2 regions of the Faecalicoccus sp. genome follow, and region 2 is predicted to be linked to the other one. Evidence: predicted binding sites of a transcription regulator. Region 2 holds the regulator's gene; the other holds the start of a gene.
What was found. Region 2 encodes HrcA, which represses chaperone genes, less so after heat shock. Its sites were predicted from a motif close to TTTTAGCACTNNNNNNNNNNNAGTGCTAAAA; they were not measured.

Region 1: the regulator HrcA is predicted to act here: its motif matches at 2,377-2,407, upstream of htpG (molecular chaperone HtpG).

Annotation. Positions count from the first base shown of each region.
Region 1 covers NZ_JAXKBY010000166.1:7,080-11,522, reverse strand. Annotated here, with positions in the region: gene U0M88_RS07960 (MATE family efflux transporter) at 1-331, opposite strand, end outside; gene htpG (molecular chaperone HtpG) at 412-2,319, opposite strand; gene U0M88_RS07950 (GNAT family N-acetyltransferase) at 2,436-3,029, opposite strand; gene U0M88_RS07945 (C-GCAxxG-C-C family (seleno)protein) at 3,112-3,522, shown strand; gene U0M88_RS07940 (M48 family metalloprotease) at 3,566-4,443, shown strand, end outside.
Region 2 covers NZ_JAXKBY010000093.1:21,655-26,097, reverse strand. Annotated here, with positions in the region: gene dnaK (molecular chaperone DnaK) at 1-1,588, opposite strand, end outside; gene grpE (nucleotide exchange factor GrpE) at 1,603-2,169, opposite strand; gene hrcA (heat-inducible transcriptional repressor HrcA) at 2,147-3,190, opposite strand; gene U0M88_RS04595 (polyphenol oxidase family protein) at 3,329-4,117, shown strand; gene U0M88_RS04590 (DeoR/GlpR family DNA-binding transcription regulator) at 4,371-4,443, shown strand, end outside.

The sequences.
Region 1 (4,443 bases), on a different contig from region 2:
CCATCAATACGGCTGACATGATAAATCCAAAGGCAATATCGGTATGAATGGCAATCTTCAATCTTTCATAATTCTGTGCTCCAAAATAGCGGGCAATCACAACACCGGCTCCTAACGCAATACCGTTAAACAAGCCAATCATCATAAAAATCAAATTACCAGAAGAACTGACCGCAGCCAGCGCTTCACTGCCTAAATAGTTTCCTACGATCAAAGAATCCGCTGCATTGTATAATTGTTGAAATAAATTACTAAAGAAGATCGGCAGCGCAAAAAGAACCATCTGCTTCCAAATTACACCTTTTGTCATTGTCTTTTGTAGAACTGCCATAGTAAGACCCCTTGACCATTATAAGCATAAATCCTTCCTACGCCAAGAATATTTCCGATAATAAAAGTAGGATTTGCATCCTACTTATGACTATCTACTAATAATTCACAGATTTTACGTGAATAAGCAATTGGATCTTCGATGCTAAAGCCCTCAATCAGCAAGGCTTGATCATACAATACATCCGCTACTTCTTTGACCTTTTCTTTATCCTTGGCATACAGCTCTTTTAATGTAGAGAAGATCGGATGCGATGGATTGATTTCCAAAATACGCGTTGCCTTCATCGGCCCCATTGGATTGTCACCCGGCATATTCGCAAATACTTTTTCCATCTCAAAAGAGAGTCCTTCTCCAGCTGTTAAACAAACCGGATCCTCGCTTAAACGATTGGAAAGTTTTACTTCACTGACCTTATCCTTCAAGCTTTCTTTCATGAACTCCAGAAGATCTTTATTTTCTTCTTTTGTCTTCTCCAGTTCCTTTTTCTCTTCTTCGGTATTTAGATCCAAATCCCCTTGTGTCGCATTCTTAAATGTCTTTTCACGATAGTTCATCAATGTATTCATGACAAATTCATCAACTTCATCGGTCAAATATAAAACCTCAAACTCTTTCTTCTTCAAGGTTTGAACGATTGGTAACTTATCGATCAAGGCCACATCCTTACCAGATACATAGTAGATATCCTTCTGGTCTTCCTTCATACGATTTACATATTCGTTTAACGTAACCAGCTTTTGTTCCTTAGAAGAATAGAATAATAATAAATCCTGGAACTTGTCTTTATCCATACCATAGTTGTTATAGACACCAAATTTTAGGTTGATGCCAAATTCTTTCCAGAATTTTTCGTATTCTTCTCTTTCTTTTGTCAGCATCGTAGTCAGTTCACTTAAAACCTTTTTCTCAATACGAGAAGCGATTGCCTTTAATTGATGATCGTGCTGCAGCATTTCACGAGAGATATTTAAGGACAAATCTTGTGAATCAACTAACCCCTTAACAAAGCGAAGGCTGTCCGGCAGCAGTTCTTCGGCATGATCCATGATGAATACGCCTTTACAATACAACTGCAAGCCTTTTTTATAATCCTGTTGATAGAATCCCTGCGGTACATGGCTTGGAATGTATAATAAAGCGGTAAAGCTGACATTTCCTTCCACGCTGAAATGAATTACACGCTGTGGATCCTGAAAATCAAAGAAATGATCCTTATAGAACTGATTGTATTCTTCTTCGGTAATCTTTGACTTTTGACGTTTCCATAAAGGCACCATGGAATTCAACGTCTGATCCTCGATGACAGTTTCATATTCCGGTTTATCGGAATCTTTGGTTTCTTCTTTAACTTTGGAAGTTTCTACATTCATATGGATCGGATAACGAATATAGTCCGAATATTTACGTACCAGTTCTTTTAATTCATATGTTTCCAGATATTGAGAGTATTTTTCTTCCTCCGTATCTTCTTTTAAGGAAAGGATAATAGTTGTACCATGTCCATCTCTTTGAGCTTCTTCCATGGTATAACCACTTTCGCCATCACTTTCCCAGCGCCAGGCTGCTTCCTCTTCCTTTTTCGAAATGACAACCAGATCCTTTGCCACCATAAAAGCAGAATAGAATCCGACACCAAACTGTCCGATGATGTCAACATCACTCTTTGACTCATCATCCATCTGTTCTTTGAACGCTAAAGAACCACTTTTTGCGATCGTACCCAGATTTTCTTCCAGTTCTTCTTTGTTCATACCGATCCCATTATCGATGATCGTTAACGTACGTGCTTCTTTATTGGGTTCCAAACGAATCTCAAACTGATCCGGACTAACATGTCCTGCATGTTCATAATAATATTTATCAATCGCATCACTGGCATTGGAAATCAATTCACGTAAAAAGATTTCCTTATGCGTATAAATCGAATTGATCATCAGATCCAACAATCGTTTTGATTCGGCTTTAAATTGTTTTTTTCTGGTCATATTACCACTCCTTTTAGCACTCTTCCATTTAACCTGCTAATATAGTGTACAATATACCTTTAGCACTGTCAAGGATGATCTGCTAAAAGATGAAAGATTCTAAAAAAAAAAGCGATTCAATGTCGAACCGCTTTCTCTCGAAGTATCTGTGTAACCTTCTCCCAGGCCTCTTGTGCATGATCGGCATCCTCATGATCGGTTGCACCTAAATACGGTGTAAAGCCTAATCGGGCATATAAGGCAATAGCCCCATAGCTTTGCGATTGTGTAACCAGATACAAGGGATATTTGCCTGGCATTTCATCGTATTTCATACAAAGTTTTGTCAGCATGCTTTGAGCGATCTTTTGATGCTGCGCTGTTTCCTTAACGGCAACAAAATGAACTCGTAAACGTTTTTCTTCAAAGTCATGACCTGGCCATAATCCGGCAGAAGCCACCAGCTCTCCCTGTTGATCTGCCACAAATAAAAAGTTCTGTACAAAAAAAGCACGATCTTCCTTTAACATCGATTCCCATTTTTCCTTTGCCTGTGCTAAAGAATCAAATAAGCCCACTTCCAGCTGCAGTTTACACCAGGCTTCTTTTAGCGTGTCATCAAACTTGACATACTGATACTTTGTGTTTAAAGGAATTTCTTTTCGTACCGTTTTTCTAGGCATGACCATTAAGACCCGAATAAAGGGTACACTTTTATCCAATATTGTCATAGTTAACCTCACTTATATTGTCTTTATTTTAGCATAATTGCGATTTTGAAGGAATTGTGTCAAAATAAATTCGGTGATTAAAATGACATTACAAGAAACAATTCAAAAGTATTACGTACAAGGAAACTACAACTGTTCAGAAACCTTGATCCATGCCGCCAATGAGTATTACGATCTAAAGCTGGACGAGGGCTCTATGAAAGTCTTATCCGGTTTTGGCGGCGGTATGTTTATCGGCTCTACCTGTGGGGCACTCATCGGCAGTGTGGCAGCCGTATCTAAAAAAGTGATTCAGTCAAAAGCGCATGAAGAAATCGACACATTTCGCCCACAGATTCAAAAATGCGTACGAAACTTCAAAGAAAAGCTGGGTGGAATGGACTGTAAAGACATTAAGCCGATTCACCATGACAAAGAATCGCGTTGTTTGAAAACTTGTCTTTTGGCAGGAGAAGCATTAGAACAAACCATGAAAGAACTGGAGCTGGACTGATGTCCACTCTTTTTCTTATCTGTAAAAAAAGGAGAGTATGATTTTGATAAAGCTACTGTTGATCATTTTTTCATTTGGTAATTTCTTCTATGAAATGTTGACCTATGCCCTGATCCTTCATCAAAGAAAAAAGCCGCTGCCAGATACGATCAAAGATATCTATCCAGAAAAACATTATCAAACTTTTTTAGCCTATAAGAAAGACTATCGTAAGATTTTTATCTTTGAGCAAGTATTTGCCCTTTGTCTGCAGCTTTTTTGTGTTCTTTCCCCATTTTATACCTGGCTGCAGGATGCAAATCCCTATATCTGCCTTTTGAAGACTGTCCTTGTATTCATTGTGATCGAATGTGTGAGCGATCTTCCGATTTCTTATTACAGCACCTTCACCATTGAGGAAAAGTATGGGTTAAATCATCAGACAAAAAAAGACTTCTTTAAAGACGTCTGTATTGAAAAGATCACCGAATTTTTGATATTGTCGATCTTGTTTTCCTTTTTAATAGGGGTTGCCACTCATTTAGAAGACTGGACACATCACTTTTCCATCTCTTTTTCACAAGCTTTTTTGATTGGTCTCTTGATTGCCGCAGCTGGTTTTATCATCATGACTTTATTGAGTCTGTTCAGTTTGGCAGCCATGCGCCTTCAATATAGATTTACCGAATTAGAAGATGGTACCCTGCGCCAACAGATTCTTACCTTTTTAAAAGAATCCAGAAAGAAAGTGCATCATATCAAAGTTTATGATGAATCTAAAAAATCTAACTCTAAAAACGCCTTTTTGTTAAAGTTTTTAGGCTATCGAGAATTTGGTATTGCGGATAACTTTCTGGAAGAAAATTCACAAGATGAACTCTATGCCGTTTTATTGCACGAAATCGGGCATTTGAAACATAAAAAGAATTTGTTGAATTACAC
Region 2 (4,443 bases):
TGGCATCAATTTTGTCTTTGCCATCCTCTAACATCGCATCGATCTGTGCAATGAATCCTTCGGCACGGTTACGTAAATCGATTTCATCTTTACGTTTTTCATCTTCGGCCTTATGTTCTTCGGCTTCACGAACCATACGATCGATTTCATCATCACTTAATCCGCTGGAGTTCTGGATCGTGATAGACTGTTCTTTTCCGGTTCCCTTATCTTTAGCGCTGACATGAACGATACCGTTGGCATCGATATCAAAAGTAACTTCGATTTGAGGGACACCACGTCGAGCCGGTGCGATACCTGTCAACTGGAAGTTTCCTAATTCTTTGTTATCGGCAGCCATTGGACGTTCACCCTGTAATACCTTGATATCTACAGCCGGCTGGTTATCTGCAGCTGTTGAGAAGATCTGCGATTTACTTGTAGGGATCGTTGTATTACGTGGAATCAATACGGTCATAACACCACCCATAGTTTCGATACCTAATGACAATGGTGTAACATCCAGCAACAATACGTCTTTTACATCACCAGAGATAACACCACCCTGAATGGCAGCACCCATGGCAACGGCTTCATCCGGGTTAACAGAATGGTTAGGATCTTTACCTAATGCCTTGCGTACAGCTTCCTGTACAGCCGGGATACGAGTCGATCCACCAACCAACAATACCTGGTCGATATCACTCTTAGACAATTTGGCATCACGCAATGCGTTTTCAATCGGAATCATTGTACGATCTACCAAAGATTTTGTCATTTCATCAAATTTAGCACGTGTTAATGTAGCTTCAAAGTGCAATGGACCACTGGCTCCGGCAGAGATAAATGGCAAGCTGATCTGTGTCTGCATAACACCACTTAAATCTTTCTTTGCCTTTTCAGCCGCTTCTTTTAAACGCTGTAAGGCCATTGTATCTTGTTTCAAGTCAATTCCGTTTTCTTTCTTGAATGTATCAGCCATCCAATCAACCAATACGTTATCGAAGTCATCTCCACCTAAGTGTGTATCACCGTTTGTCGATAATACTTCAAAAGTACCATCAGCCAAATCCAGGATACTAACATCGAAAGTTCCTCCACCTAAGTCGTAGATCAAAACTTTTTGTTCTTTATCTGTCTTATCAATCCCATAAGCCAAAGCAGCCGCTGTTGGTTCGTTGATAATACGTTCTACTTCCAATCCGGCGATCTTTCCGGCATCTTTAGTAGCCTGACGCTGAGCATCGTTGAAGTAAGCCGGTACAGTGATAACTGCTTTTGTGACAGGTTCTCCTAAATAATCTTCTGCATAAGATTTCAAATACTGCAGGATCATCGCACTGATTTCCTGTGGTGTGTATTGTTTTCCTTCGGCTTCTACTTTCTGGTTTGTACCCATCAAACGTTTAATGGATGAAATCGTATTTTTGTTGGTAACTGCCTGACGTTTAGCGGCATCACCGATAATACGTTCTCCGTTTTTAAATGCTACAACACTTGGTGTTGTACGATTTCCTTCCGGGTTAGGGATTACTTTTGAATCCTTACCTTCCATGACAGCCACACAGCTGTTTGTTGTACCTAAGTCAATACCAATAATTTTTGCCATAGTCGATTCCTCCTTTACTCACTTACCTTCACTAAGGCAGGTCTTAATATACGATCCTTTAACATATAACCTTTCTGCATCACTTCGATAACCATTCCCGGCTCTACACCTTCCTTGGCTTCCTGCATCAAAGCCTGCATCGTATTGTGATCAAAAGGTTGTCCCATTGCTTCAATTTCTTTGATTCCCTCATTTGTCAGCACATTGACTAACTGCTGATGAATCATTTCAAATCCTTTGACATAATTTAAAACTTCTTCATTTTCACTTTGAACCATCAAAGCTCTTTCCATACCATCCAAGATCGGAAGAAGTTCCAGTCCGGCCTGCTGGAAACGATATTTCTTTGTCATATCCGCTTCATTCTGCAGACGCTTTTTCATATTTTCTGTATCGGCATAGGCACGAGCTACATCGTTTTTAGCCTTTGCCAATTCTTCTTTCAAATTTTCGATCTCTGCTTCTAAAGGATTGACTTCTTCGACATTCGCTTCCTTGTCCGCATCATTCTGTTCTTTGATTTCCGGCTGTTCTTCCATCTTTTTTTCTTCTTTTTTCTCATTCTTTTTGCTCATCGTCATTTCCGCCTCCTTTTTGTGCAAAGACATCTTCAATCACGCTGGACATGTAATCCATCAGGGCAACCACTTTGGAATACTGCATTCGATTTGGCCCTACGACCATCAATTGCCCTTCCTCATCGTTGTTGTAATGAAATTTTGTCGTAACGACCGAACAATCTCCAATCTGCAACAACTCATTTCGCTGATCAATCTGAATCGCCACATTATCTTCTTGATCGGTCCACTGATGAAATAAGCTGGAGCTTTCCAATACAGCCATCAGCTCTTTCAGCTTATTTAAATCGCTGAATTCCGGTTGATACAACATATTGCTTCTTCCGGAAACCTTGACCTTTTCTGTGGCAAAACGCATAAATGCTGTCACAAAGGCTTCAAACAGCACTTCGTGACGAACAACCTTGGCTGCCATCAAAGGCTCGATTTCTTTCATCTTGTCAACGACTTCACTGATAGGTGTTCCTACCAGCTGATCATTCAACAAATCCGTACATGTCTTAATATCCTGTACCGATACTTCCGTACCAAAATCAAAGACTTTATTCTCTGTATGGCCCTGATCGGTCACGATAATGCCTACTGCACTTTTTTCACTGATCGGAATCAGTTGTACATGCTGAAGCTTTTGTGAACGACTGTCAGGCCCTAAGACAATGCTCGTTAGATTGGTCATGTGACTTAAGATATCACAGCTTTTTTCTACGACTTCATCCAATGAATAATGTCTTTCGGAAAATACCTGCTGCAAAGAATGTTTCACATTGGCATCCAGGTTGGTTTCCATCAGATTTTCTACATAGTACCGATATCCTTTTTGACTGGGAACACGACCGCTGGATGTATGTGTTTTTTCCAACAGGCCCACTTTTTCAAGGGCTGCCATCTCGTTACGAATCGTAGCTGATGATACCGGAAAATCCAACAGCTGCATCAAAGTCTTTGAGCCGACCGGTTCTGCACATCGTGTAAATTCATCGACGATCGTTTTAAAGATGATTTTTTGACGTTGTGTCAGTCCCATATCCAAGCCCCTTTCTAGCACTCTTGTTCTCTGTCTGCTAACAGTATATCATATTCTTTAGCAAACGCAAGGATTTAGTGCTAAAAATTCAAGAAATTTTAAATGCTTTTTCTTGTTTTGGTTTGCTACAATAGAAATATGAAACAAATAGAGTTTATAAACACAACCGTTTACGGTGCTGTAACACTAAAAGATGCGACCCGTCCCGATCAAAACAACATGGCTTTTCACGTATGTAACGATGAACAAGGTGTATTATCCAATCGAAAAGAGTTGGAAAAGATCACGATTCCGCTAGAAAACTGGGCTTTGCCATGGCAAAAACATACCGATCATTTTTATCATGTTACATCAAAAGATAAAGGAAAGGGGGCCTTTGATAAATATACCAGCATCATGGATGTCGATGCCCTTTATACAACCGAGCCAAATGTATTGATCGGTGTCTTTACCGCCGATTGTGTTGGTATCTTACTGGTCGATGAAACAACGCCTTGTCTTTGTGTGATCCACTCCGGATGGAAAGGTACCGTACAACAAATCACCGCAAAAACCATAGATCACCTCATTCAAAATCAGCTTATCCATCCCAAAACTACACAGGCTTTTTTTAGTCCCAGCCTGCAGTTTGATTCGTTGGAAGTAGGTATGGAAGTCATAGAACAGATACAGAAGCTGCCTATAGATACTTCTTCATATATTCGCAGGTTATCCAACGAAAAGGCTTTATTAGACAATCAGGGAATCAATGCCCAGATGTTGATCAATGCCGGTATCGCAAAAGAAAACATTCATCTATCTTCCATCGATACGCTAACCGATATAGACAATGGATTCAGTTATCGCAGAAACAATTGTTTAAAGGAATTTCCTAAATGCGGTGAACATTTCACCTATGGCTATATAAAAGAAAAAACCTCGCATTGAGGTTTTTACGCCTTTTCAGGCAAAGGATGAATAATTTGTATCCGTATTAGGAGGATACAGATATGATTAGTGGTCCTCATGGACAAGCTCATTGTAGCTAAAAACCATAAAAAAACAATTTATCTTTGTTATTTCGATGAAACAAAATATTTAAAATCGTTTTTCAAAAAGTTTTTAAATATCAAATCTTCTGAACAAAAATTTTATATTCTTTCCATCTTTCGCTATAATACATTTGAAAAGAGGAATGGATATGTCCAGAAAAAAAGAACTTCGTCAATCAAAGATTCGTCAGATTTTATTAGAAGAAAGCCGAGTACGCGTAA